Euzebya sp.: one gene and its partner. The protein of the gene in region 1 interacts with the protein of each later gene in a pairwise test. Links are inferred from orthologs where the notes say so. Each region holds a gene or a part of one and is shown on either strand. Other genes may lie near its edges.

The links.
Region 2: the proteins of leuS (region 1) and ligA interact in binary tests that used the Escherichia coli proteins (3 or more experiments, as listed by UniProt). The link is inferred for Euzebya sp. from one-to-one orthologs.

Annotation. Positions count from the first base shown.
Region 1 is NZ_CAXQBR010000013.1:45,704-51,948, reverse strand. Bases 2,105-5,226 are described here. They hold leuS (leucine--tRNA ligase), read right to left. Parts: upstream 4,909-5,226; coding sequence 2,305-4,908; downstream 2,105-2,304. Other genes in these bases: ACEQ2X_RS03795 (NAD(P)/FAD-dependent oxidoreductase), read right to left, coding at 2,105-2,278. Also shown: pfkA (6-phosphofructokinase), read left to right, coding at 115-1,110; more of ACEQ2X_RS03795, read right to left, coding at 1,127-2,104; ACEQ2X_RS03785 (DUF6882 domain-containing protein), read right to left, coding at 5,283-5,936; ACEQ2X_RS03780 (GuaB1 family IMP dehydrogenase-related protein), read right to left, coding at 5,939-6,245.
Region 2 is NZ_CAXQBR010000045.1:84,708-90,825, forward strand. The notes cover bases 1,772-4,766. They hold ligA (NAD-dependent DNA ligase LigA), read left to right. Parts: upstream 1,772-2,252; coding sequence 2,253-4,280; downstream 4,281-4,766. Other genes in these bases: ACEQ2X_RS10515 (oxidoreductase), read left to right, coding at 1,772-1,903; ACEQ2X_RS10520 (hypothetical protein), read right to left, coding at 1,932-2,081; ACEQ2X_RS10530 (hypothetical protein), read left to right, coding at 4,494-4,766. Also shown: ACEQ2X_RS10510 (GNAT family N-acetyltransferase), read right to left, coding at 1-641; more of ACEQ2X_RS10515, read left to right, coding at 923-1,771; more of ACEQ2X_RS10530, read left to right, coding at 4,767-5,450. UniProt on the Escherichia coli protein: DNA ligase that catalyzes the formation of phosphodiester linkages between 5'-phosphoryl and 3'-hydroxyl groups in double-stranded DNA using NAD as a coenzyme and as the energy source for the reaction.

The DNA of each region.
Region 1 (6,245 bases):
GTGCGGTCCTCCTGGGGGTGGTCTGGCGCCCCACTCTGACATGCGCGCCTGGACATGTGCCCGCGCTAGCCTGCCGGGCTCGTCACGTCCGACCTCCCGCCACGGAGACCTGCGATGCCCGACCTGAAGCGCCCTGCTGCCCTGAACCGCCTGGCCGTCCTGACCAGCGGCGGCGACAGCCCCGGCATGAACGCCGCGCTGCGCGCCGTCGTCCGCGCGGCCGACGCCGCGCAGATGAGCTGCGTGGGGATCGCAGACGGGTACAAGGGCATGATCGACGGCAGGCTGAAGCCCCTCGACGCCCGTGACGTCTCCGGCATCCTGCAGCTCGGCGGCACCGTCCTGGGGACGGCCCGCTCGACGCGGTTCCGCACCCCGGAGGGGCGGGAGATCGCGGCGAAGAACCTCCGCAACGCCGGCGTCGACGCGGTCGTGGTCATCGGGGGGGACGGGTCGATGCAGGGCGCGAAGCTCCTCAGCGAGGAGCACGGCTTCGCGGTGGTGGGCATCCCCGGCACGATCGACAACGACCTGTCCGGGACCGACTTCACCCTGGGGTTCGACACCGCGGTCAACACCGCCGTCGACGCGATGGACAAGATCCGCGACACCGCGGCCAGCCACAACCGGCTGTTCTTCATCGAGGTGATGGGCCGCCACGCCGGATGGATCGCCCTGTACTCGGGACTCGCCGGCGGCGCGACCGCCGTGCTGGTGCCCGAGAGCAGCTGGGAGGAGGACTCGATCCGCGCGAAGGTCCTCGAGTCCTTCGCGCTCGGCAAGCGCTTCTGCATCGTCGTGGTGGCCGAGGGCGGCGAGGAGGGCGGCGCCTTCGGGGTGGCCCGCCGGGTGACCCACGAGACCGACCTCGACTACCGGGTCTCGACGCTCGGGCACATGCAGCGCGGCGGCGCGCCCACGATGCGCGACCGGGTGCTCGGGGCGCGCCTCGGGGACGCAGCCGTGGCGGCCCTGCTGGACGGCGAGGACCAGATCATGGTCGGCGAGCGCCGCCTCGAGATCGTCCGCACGCCCTTCGAGGAGACCTGGACCACCGACGACCGCGACTTCGCCGGGCTGCTCGGCCTGATGGACCGCCTGGCGCGGTAGCGGGGCCGGTCGCGGGTCAGGGCCGGTCGCGGGTGGACGCCGCGCCGATCGACCGGGTCAGCGCCCACACCAGCCGCGGGGTCAGCACCCCCTCCCCCAGGCCGATCTCGGCGATGTCGTCGTAGACGGCCGGGTCCTGGGCCGCCGCCATCGCGACCGACATGGCGGCGGGCAGGTCGAGCAGCCGTGCCAGCGCGGCGGTGGTCGCGAAGTGCCGCCCGAACCGGCGGCGGATCATCCGGCGGTACAGCGGGCCGGGGGCGTCGGGGGCCAGGGCCAGCGCGGTCGCCGCCATCCGCCCCGACGCGACCGCGTAGAAGATCCCCTCCCCCGTCAAGGGGTTGATCAGCCCGGCGGCGTCGCCGACGAGCAGCACGCGGCCGTGGTCGGGCCGCGGACGGCCGGTCGACAGGGGCAGTGGGTGGACGGCCAGGCTGCCGGGTTCGAGCGGTCCGGCGGCGGCCGCGCGGGTCCCCTCCTCGAGGGTTCGTCGCACCCTGCCGTCGAGGCGGTCCCGGGCGGCGTCGACCCGCATCCCGAAGCCGACGTTGGCCCGTCCGTCCCCGAGGGGGAAGGACCAGGCGTAGGCCGGCCAGCCGGTGCCGGCCACGTCGATGCGCTGGTGGCTCTGCCCGGGCTCGGCGGGGGCGTACGCCCGCGCGGCGACGGCGCGGTGGCGGTCGGCCGCCGGGGGGACGCCGAGGCGGCGGCGGACCACCGACGTCGCGCCGTCCGCGGCGATCAGGTGCGGGGCGGCGAACCGGCCGTCGACGACAACCCGGTCGACGTCGACGGTCAGGTCGCGGACGCGGTGGTGGACCAGCTCGACGCCTGCCGCGACGGCGTGGTCGACCAGCCGGGCGTCGAAGGTCGTGCGGGGGATCACCCGGTTCGCCCGCCGACCCGTCCCCCTGGCCCGCTCCCCGGTGGGGGTCGTGAGCTCGAGGGTGTCCACCGGCGGGGCGTCGCCCTCGACTCCGGTCACGCCGATGCGGGCCAGCTCGGCGAAGGCGTGCCAGGCGATCGCGTCGCCGCACGCCTTGTCCCGCGGGAACGCCGCCCGGTCGATCATCACCACCCGCCACCCGGGCCGGAGCCGCCGGGCGGTGATCGCGGCGGTGGCGCCGGCAGGCCCCGCGCCCACGACCACCAGGTCAGCCCGCTCCACCCGCTCCTCCGGGCGCGAAGTCGCCGTCAGCCGACGACGAAGTTGACCAGGCGGCCGGGGACCACGATCTCCTTGCGGATCGCCTTGCCCTCGAGGTGGTCGGCGACGGCCGCCTTCGCGGCGGCCTTGACGTCGTCGTCCGAGGCGCCGGTCGGCACGTCGACGGTCCCGCGCAGCTTGCCCTGGACCTGCACGGCGATGGTGGTGGTGTCCTCGACCAGGGCGTCGGCGTCCCACTTGGGCCACGGCTCGTAGGCGAGGGTCTGGGAGTGCCCCAGGCGGGACCACAGCTCCTCGGCGAGGTGCGGGGCGTACGGGGAGAGGATCAGCAGGAACGCCTCGGCGTCCTCGCGCGCGGGAGGCTGGCCGCCGCAGGCGTTGACCAGCTCCATCATCTTCGCGATCGGGGTGTTGACCTTGAGGGTCTCGATGCCCTCCGTCGTCTCCTTGATCGCGGTGTGCAGCGCCCGGCGGACCTCGCGAGGCGTCTCGTCAGGGAGGTCGCGGAGCGCGCCGGTGTCGGTGTCGACGAACAGCCGCCACGTGCGTGACAGGAAGCGGTGGATGCCCTCGCACCCCGAGGTGTTCCACACCTTGGTCTGCTCGAGGGGACCCATGAACATCTCGTAGAGCCGCAGGGTGTCGGCGCCGAAGCGCTCGATGATGTCGATCGGGTCGACGGAGTTGTTGAGGCTCTTGCCCATCTTCCCCGAGCGCTGCTCGACCGGGACCCCGTCGCGGGTGAAGTACTCGGTCACCACCTCGGTCTGGGAGTGGGCCGACGTCATCGTGACCGCCGCCTCGGGTCGGTGCTCGACGGTGTCGGGGTGGTGGTAGCGGCCGCCGCTCTCCCGGTAGGAGTTGGCCAGGATCATCCCCTGGTTCGCCAGGCGCATGAACGGCTCGGCGGTCGGGACCATCCCGATGTCGTAGAGCACCTTGTGCCAGAAGCGGGCGTACAGCAGGTGCAGGACGGCGTGCTCCACCCCGCCGATGTACAGGTCGACCGCCCCCCAGTAGTCGATGCGCTCCTGGCTGAAGGGCACCTCGGTGTTGTCCGGGTCGACGTAGCGCAGGTAGTACCAGCACGAACCGGCCCACTGCGGCATCGTGTTCGTCTCGCGGATCGCGGGGCGGCCGTCGGGCGCCGTCGTGTGCAGCCAGTCCGTCGCCCGGGCGAGGGGCGGCTCACCGGTCGCGGTCGGCTTGTACTCGTCGACGTGGGGCAGCTCGACGGGCAGGTCGTCGGGCGGCACCGGCACGATCTCGCCGGTCGGGTTCCCCTCGTCGTCGACGATGTGGAGGATCGGGAACGGCTCGCCCCAGTACCGCTGCCGGCTGAACAGCCAGTCGCGCAGCTTGAAGTTGACCTTCCGCTCGCCGTGGCCCTCCGCCTCCAGCCAGTCGATGATCGCGGTCTTGAACGCCGCGACCGACAGGCCGTCGAACTGCCCGGAGTTGATCGCGGTCCCCTCCCCCGCGTACGCCTGCTCCTGGACGTCGATGCCCTCGGGGGTCGTGTAGGTGGGGACGATCGGCAGGTCGAAGGCCCGCGCGAACGCGTGGTCGCGCTCGTCGTGGGCGGGCACGGCCATGATCGCGCCGGTGCCGTAGCTGGCCAGCACGTAGTCCGCGACCCACACCGGGATCGCCTCGCCGTTGACGGGGTTGATCGCGTGCCCACCGGTGAAGACGCCCGTCTTGTCCCGCTCGGCGCCCAGCTGGCGGTCGAGCTCGGACTTCGACGCGGCCTTCTCGACGTACGCCTCGACCTCCGCGCGGCGGTCGTCGGTGGTGACCTCGGCGACCAGGGGGTGCTCGGGCGCCAGGACGCAGTAGGTCGCGCCGAACAACGTGTCGGGCCGGGTGGTGTAGACGACGAAGCTGCCGTCCCCTTCCGCCAGCCGGAAGGTGACCTCGGCCCCTTCGGAGCGGCCGATCCACTGGCGCTGCATCTCGAGCACCCCGTCGGGCCAGTCGAGCGGGCCGCCGTCGGGCCCGCCGGTGTCGAGGTCGTCGAGCAGCCGCTGGGCGTACGCGGTGATCTTCAGCATCCACTGCCGCATGTTCCGGCGCTCGACGGGGTCGCCGGTCTCGACGTACCGGCCGTCGACGACCTCCTCGTTGCTCAGGACCGTGCCCTGGGCCTCGCACCACCAGACCGGGACCTCCTCGAGGTAGGCCAGGCCCTGCTCGTAGAGCTTCAGGAAGATCCACTGGGTCCAGCGGTAGTAGTCGGCGTGGCTGGTGACGACCTCGCGGGACCAGTCGTAGCTGAAGCCCAGGCGGTGCAGCTGGGTCCGGAAGTACTCGATCCGCTCGTCGGTGATCACGCCCGGGTGGGTGCCGTCGCGCTGCGCGGCGCGCTCTGCGGGCAGGCCGAAGCTGTCGAACCCGATCGGGCTGAGGACGCTGTACCCGGTCATCCGCTTGTACCGGGCGACGATGTCGAGCGCGGTGTAGCTCTCCGGGTGCCCGACGTGGAGTCCGCTGCCGGAGGGGTAGGGGAACATCACGAGCCCGTAGTACGGCGGCTTCTCGGGGTCCTCGACCGCCGTGAACGTCTCGTGCTCCGCCCAGTAGGCCTGCCACCGCGGCTCGATGGCCGTGGGGTCGTACTGGTGGCTCATCGTCCTCGCTGCTCCTGTCGCGCCGGTCCTGCGAGCGCCCACGGTAGACGCTCGCGCTCGTGGGGCCGGCCGGGGGTCGGTGCGATCCGGAGGGTCGATGCCCCGAGGTGGCCGGGTCCCCCGAGGTGGCCGGTCCCCCCGAGGTGGCCGGTCCCCCCGGAGGGGCCTGTCATGTTCGTTGCGCAGAACGAGACGAAGGCGACAGACCTCGCCCCCGGAGCAGGACCACCCCCGGAGGCCTGTCATGTTCGTTGCGGCCCACGAGACAAAGGCGACAGACCCACCGCGACCGCGGGACCCTGCCGCCGCGGGACACCCCACGCGACCGCGGGCCCCACGCCGGAGCGGGACCCACGCCGGTGCGGGACCCCCTCCTACAGGTGGCTGACGCTGACGTCGTCGATGCGCCCGTCACGGGTGAAGGTGACGTTGACCAGGGAGGTCCCGATGGTGGCGACGACCATCTCGTCGAGGCCCGTCACGGCCACCTGGGCATCGGCGAACAGCGCCATCGCCGCCGCCCGGTGGTCCATCGGCGCCATCGCGATGCCGGTGGTCAGGGCCTGGACGACCTGGTGGGCGTCCGGCGGCGGCAGCTCGACGTCGCCGAGCAGCAGGTAGACCGCCCCCCCGGGCACCGGCGCGCGGTACAGCGCGTCCGCCCGGCACCACCCGCGCGCGATCGCCGCGAGCAGGAACGGCTCCACCTCGTCGGTGTGCCAGACCGGCTCGGACAGCTCCATGACGTCGTGCTCGGCGCCGTAGGCCCTCAGCGCCTCCGCGCAGCGCGTGACCGCCTCCGGCGCGATCCCGCTGGTCGCCCACGCCCAGGTGAAGGTGTGCGCGGCGTCGTCGACCGTCCCGACGACCTGCAGGTCGAACGTGCGGTCCCCGAAGGTGGCCGTGTGCGCGTCGAGGTCGACGTCAGGCACCTCCCCCTCGAGCAGCTTGGCGAGGAGCTGCTGGCGCAGCAGGGTCGCCGGCACGTGCTCGGCGGCGAGGTCGAGGACGAGGGGGAGCTCGGCCACGCCTACCCCCAGCTCCGCTCGAGGGGCTTGCCCTCGGTGAACCCCGCCACCGACTGCAGGCCCAGGACCGCACGGTCGGCGAAGGCCGTGAGATCCGCGGCGCCGGCGTAGGTGCAGGCGCTGCGGATGCCGGCGACGATCTGGTCGACGAGGTCCTCGATGCCCGGCCGGTCGGGGTCGAGGTACATGTGCCCCGAGCTGATCCCCTCCTCGAAGAGCGCCTTGCGGGCCCGGGTGAACGGGTCGTCGTCCCGGGTGCGGCGCTGCACCGCCCGGGAGGAGGCCATCCCGAAGCTGACCTTGTACGCC
Region 2 (6,118 bases), on another replicon or contig:
GTCTGCACGCCGCCGCAGCCCACGACCCGGCCGTCGAGGCGGACGACGACGAACACGCCGTGGGGAGGAGCGAGCCCGTCGAGGCCCCAGTCCCCACCCGGGTCGAACCCGCCGGGGAACCGGTCGTCCAGCTCGGCCACGTAGGCGCGCATCGCGGCGAGCGCGTCCTCGTCGTGCGGGTCGACGACGTCGAAGGACGCAGCCGCGGCGGCCAGCAGCCGGTCCGCCTCGGCGAGCGCCGCGGCCAGCCGCTCCCGCTGGCGCGGGCCCAGCCCGCCGAGGACCCGGTCGGCGAGCTCGTCGGAGCGGGCGTCCAGCCGCCGCCACTCCTCCCACCCGTCGGCGGTGAGCACCGCCCGCCGCTGCCGGCCGTCGTCGGGGTCGGGGGAGACGGTGACCAGCCCGTCGCCCTCGAGGCTCCGCAGGACCCGGCTGACGTACCCGGAGTCCAGGGCCAGGCGGGCCCGCAGATCGCGGACCGACGCGCCGTCAGGCCCCTCGGCCCCGATCTCGAACAGCATCCGGGCGTGCCCGACGGGTCGGTCGCCGCCCAGGAAGCGGTCGTCCAGCACACCGATCCGGGCGGTGAACGACCGGTTGAACCGGCGGAGGACCTCGGTGTGCGGGACATGTCGAGCCACACCGCGAGCATAGCCCAGATGTCTGACCGCGGTCAGAGGATTGGTCGCGCGGCCTTCCCCCACCCCACGAATCGACTCCGCTGCCCCACCGATGGGCTCCGCAGTCGGACCCGGCGCACCCGTGACCTGCACCTCCACCCACGGATGTGCACCGCGACGGTGATCGGGGCACGGTCTCGGAGTCGATCCGTGCCAGATGACCGTGCCAGCCGACCGTGCCAGCCGACCGTGCCAGACGACCGTGCCAGACGACCCCGACCCCACCCCCAGGAGCACCGACGATGTTCACCCTCGCCGACATGCCCGACCTGATCGGCCGCACCGCCGTGGTCACCGGTGCGAACTCCGGCCTCGGCCTGCAGACGGTCAAGGCGCTGGCGGGCGCCGGCGCGACGGTCGTGATGACCGCCCGCACCCGTGAGAAGTTCGACGCCGCCGAGGCCGAGATCCGTCCCCTCAACCGCCGGGCGGACCTGCGGTTCGTCGAGCTCGACCTGGCCGACCTGTCGAGCGTCCGAACCGCGGCGGACGCGATCGCCGCCGCGCACGAGCGGGTGGACATCCTGGTCAACAACGCCGGGGTGATGTTCCCGCCGGAGTCCCCGACCGCCGACGGCCTCGAGCTGCAGCTGGGCACGAACCACTTCGGGCACTTCGCGCTGACCGGCCTGCTCCTCGGCCCGCTGCTGGCCGCGGACGCCGCCCGGGTCGTGACCGTGTCCTCCGGCGCCCACCACATGGGGGAGATGGACTTCGACGACCTCCACCAGCAGCGCCGCGACGGCTTCGACACCATCCGCCAGTACGGGCGCTCGAAGCTCGCCAACCTGCTGTTCGCCCTCGAGCTGCACCGCCGGTTCGACGCCGCCGGCGTGGCTGCCCGCAGCGTGGCGGCGCACCCGGGCTACACCGCGACGAACCTGCAGTCCGCCGGCGTGCGCCTTCCCGGCGGCGGGTGGGTGCACCGCATCGCCGACTGGGGTTCACGCGTGCTGAACCCGCTCGTCGGGATGGACGTCGAGCAGGGCGCGCTGCCCCAGATCCACGCCGCCGTCGGCGACGTCGAGGGCGGGACGTACTGGGGTCCGCAGGGGTTCGGTGAGCTGCGGGGCCCGGTGGGTCGGGCGGGGATCAGCCGGGCGGCGAGGGACGAGGACGTCGCCAGGCGGCTGTGGGAGGTCTCGGTGGAGACCACCGGCGTGGACTACGCGGCGCTGGCCGCGACGGGCCGGACCGCGAACGGCCCCTCGACCGCGTCCTGAGGGGCGGTCGTCGGGGGCAGGACGTGGACTAGCTGTCCCGCCAGTCGTGGATCTCCTCTTCCCAGCGGGTCCACTCGTCGTCGACGGGGACCTTGACCTCGGCCTCCTCCAGGCTGTTGCGCGACTGGAGCCACGCGAGCCCGGCGCCGAAGAGGGTCACCCAGAGCACTTCAACCATCGCGTCGGTGTCCTCCACACTCCGTCAGGGTCTGCGTACCCTAACCGGCTCGGTCGGCTCCTACACGTCGCGGGTGAGGGGTTGGGGATTCCTTTGCCAACCTGTGAGATCCCGCCGTGAGATCTGCGTCGCCGGTCGGGGTGTCACAGCCCGCCCGTAGACTCCCCGCCGATGGCTGACCGTGCGACACGCCAGCGCGTCTCGGAGCTGCGCGACACCCTCGAGTACCACCGGTACCGCTACTACGTCCTGAGCGACCCGCAGATCCCGGACGCCGAGTTCGACGGGCTCATGCGCGAGCTCGAGCAGATCGAGGCGGACCACCCGGAGCTCGACCACCCGCAGTCGCCGACCCACAAGGTCGGGGCGCCGATCAGCTCCTCCTTCACGCCGGTCCGCCACCGCCTGCCGATGCAGTCCCTCGACAACGCCTTCGACGAGGCCGAGCTGCGGGCCTGGGCCGATCGCGTCGCGAAGGGGCTCGACGACGCCGAGCACGCCTTCACCTGCGAGCTGAAGGTCGACGGCGTGGCGATCTCCCTCGTCTACGAGGGCGGGCAGCTCGTCCAGGGGGTCACCCGCGGCGACGGGACGACCGGCGAGGACGTGACCGCCAACATCAGGACCGTCGACCACATCCCGTCCCTCCTCGACGTCGACGACCCGCCCGCGCTGCTCGAGGTCCGCGGCGAGATCCACTACCCGATCGCGGCGTTCGAGGAGATGAACGCCGCCCGCGAGCGGGCCGGCGACCCGCGGTTCGCGAACCCCCGCAACGCCGCGTCGGGGGCGCTGCGCCAGAAGGACCCCCAGATCACCCGGACCCGGCCGCTCGCCCTGATCGCCCACGGGATGGGGGCCGTCGAGGGGCTGGAGGTGTCCAGCCACTCCGCGTTCCTCGAGTTCCTGCGCACCGCCGGCATCCCGACGGCGCCCGAGACCCGCCGGGTCGCCTCGATCGAGGAGGTCATCGCCTTCATCGAGCGCTGGGGCGAGCACCGCCACGACCCGGACTACGAGATCGACGGCGTGGTCGTGAAGGTCGACAGCCTGGCCCAGCACCGCCAGCTCGGCTCCACGTCGCGCGCCCCCCGCTGGGCCATCGCGTTCAAGTACCCGCCGGAGGAGGTGCGGACCACCCTCCACCACATCGAGGTCAACGTCGGCCGCACGGGACGGGTGACCCCCTACGCGGTGCTGGAGCCGGTGCTGGTGGCCGGCTCGACGGTGACGTTCGCGACCCTCCACAACGCCGACCAGGCCCGCGCGAAGGACGTCCGGCCGGGTGACACCGTGATCGTCCGCAAGGCCGGTGACGTCATCCCCGAGGTCGTCGGTCCCGTGCTGTCGGAGCGCCCGGACGCCGTCGAGGCGGCCGGCCCGTGGCCGTTCCCCACCCACTGCCCGTTCTGCGGCACCGAGCTGCGGCGCCTCGAGGGCGAGGCGGACACCTACTGCACCAACTCGGACTGCCCGAACCGGATCCTCGAGACGCTGGACCACTACGCCAGCCGGACGGCCCTCGACATCGAGGGGCTGGGGTACGAGACGGCGAAGGCGCTGCTCGACGCCGGGCTGGTCACCGACCTCGCGGACCTGTACCACCTGGACCGCCAGGCGGTCCTCGCCCTGGACGGGTTCGGGGAGAAGAAGACCGACCTCCTGCTCGAGGGCATCGCCGCCTCGAGGTCCCAGCCGGTCGAGCGGCTGCTCGTCGGGTTGAACATCCGCCACGTCGGACCGACCGTCGCCCGGCTGGTCGCGCGGTCCCTCGGCGACCTCGACGCGATCCGGCGCGCCGATGCCGGCCGGATCGCCGCGATCGACGGCGTCGGACCGGCGATCGCGGACTCGCTGGCGACGTGGCTCGCGACCGACGCCAACGCGGCGCTGCTCGAGAAGCTCGTCGCCGCGGGGGTCCGGACCGACACCGACGTCGTGGCGACCGCCAGCGACGTGCTGGAGGGCCGGACGATCGTCGTGACCGGCACCTTGGAGGGGTGGTCCCGCGACGAGGCCAAGCAGGCGGTCGTGGACGCCGGCGGCAAGGTCACCGGCAGCGTGTCGTCGAAGACCTACGCCGTCGTCGTGGGGGAGAACCCCGGATCGAAGGCGGCCAAGGCCGAGGAGCTCGGCATCCCGGTGCTGGACGAGCAGGCCTTCGCGCGGCTGCTCGAGACGGGCGAGCTACCCACCTGACAGCGAGCCCCCCGATCGGCGAGCGCCCGGCCTGATCAGCGAGCGCAGGAGATGACCGCCTGATCAGCGAGCGCTGCGCCGCAGGCCCGCCGAGCCCCGACCGGAGGGAGGCTGCGGCTCGGCGGAAGAGCAAGGAACGGCCCCGAAGGGGCGCCAGGCGTTCCTGGTGGTTTGACTGCCGCTTTACCGCTGTGCCGATACCGTCATCGCCGTATGTCGACGACCGACGCTGCTGGCGCGCCGTCCGGGGCGCCCGGCGGCGGACCGGTCCACCCCACCTGGCGCGACCTGCCGGGCGAGCCGCCCTACGGACCCGTCCCCCCACCGCGGACGGCCCACATCGGCCCGGTCCCGGCCACCGCCCCCGTCGACGAGGGCTCGGCGATCAGCCCTGGCCAGATCGCCCTCGCGGTCGGCGGGGTCCTGCTGCTGGTGGCCATCGGCATCGGGGCCGCGCTGTTCCTGCTCGGCGACGACGACCCCGAGGTGGCGCAGGACGACCCCGCCCCCGACGTCACCGTGGCGCCCGACGACCCGTTCGACCCCGATCCCCCAGACCAGACGGCACCCCAGGCCGACCCGCCGCAGGGCCAGCTCGAACCGGGCCCCGCGGCGTCGGGGACCGAGGAGCCGGAGGTCGAGGGGCCCGACTCGCCGGAGGGCGAGCTCGCCCCGGAGGGTGACGCCGAGCCCGGTGGTGAGGCACTGCCGCAGGAGCCGGGGGCCGCGCCCGCGCCGTCCCTCCCCCCGCTGCCACCCTCCCAGCCCGACGCCGACGCCGATGCGGGCGACGTCGACCTGCCCCGGCTGTTCGCCCTCCGCACGCTGCCGGCGGGCATGGGGGAGGAGTCGACCACCGTCCGCCAGACCACCAGGGACGACGAGGTCGTCACCGAGCAGACCACGATCCTCTCCGTCGACGACGGCGGCGAGGTGACCGTCCGCGCCACCCGCGCCGAGGACGCCCAGGCGCGCCTCGACGGGCTGCTCGAGGGGGAGACCACCGAGGACGTCACGATCGCCGGCGAGCCCGCGCACCTGTTCGAGGACGGCAGGCTGGTGTGGCTGGTGCCCGGCGACCCCGACACCCTCATCGAGGTCACCGGGCCCGAGGACGTCCGCACCTCGGATCTGGTCACGATCGCCCAGGGGCTGGAGCTCCTCCGGTAGGGGGCCGACATGGACGAACCCGAGATGATGACACCGGCCGAGTCCGGGGAGGCGCTGACCCGCGTCCGCGCCGAGATCGGGCGGATCATGGTCGGCCAGCAGCGCGTGGTCGAGCGGGTGCTGGTGGCGCTGCTGTCCGGCGGCCACTGCCTGCTCGAGGGGGCGCCCGGCCTGGGGAAGACCCGGCTGCTCACCACCCTCGCGACGACGCTCGGTGGGTCGTTCAACCGCATCCAGTTCACCCCGGACCTGCTGCCGAGCGACATCGTCGGCACCCGGATCTGGCGCCAGGAGGAGAGCCGGTTCACCGTCGAGCGCGGCCCGGTGTTCGCGAACTTCGTGCTGACCGACGAGATCAACCGCGCCCCCGCCAAGGTCCAGTCGGCCCTGCTCGAGGTCATGGCGGAGAAGCAGGTGACCATCGGCGGGGAGACCTTCGCGGTCGACCGGCCGTTCCTGGTCCTCGCCACCCAGAACCCGATCGAGTCCGAGGGCGTCTACCAGCTGCCCGAGGCCCAGCGCGACCGGTTCCTGATGAAGATCCCGGTGGACTACCCGGCGGGTCCCCACGAGGAGCTCGAGATCGTCCGCCGCGCCGCCGGCGACCCCGTCGAGCCGCGCCGGATCCTCAGCCTCGACGAGGTGCGCAGCCTGCAGGCGACCACCCG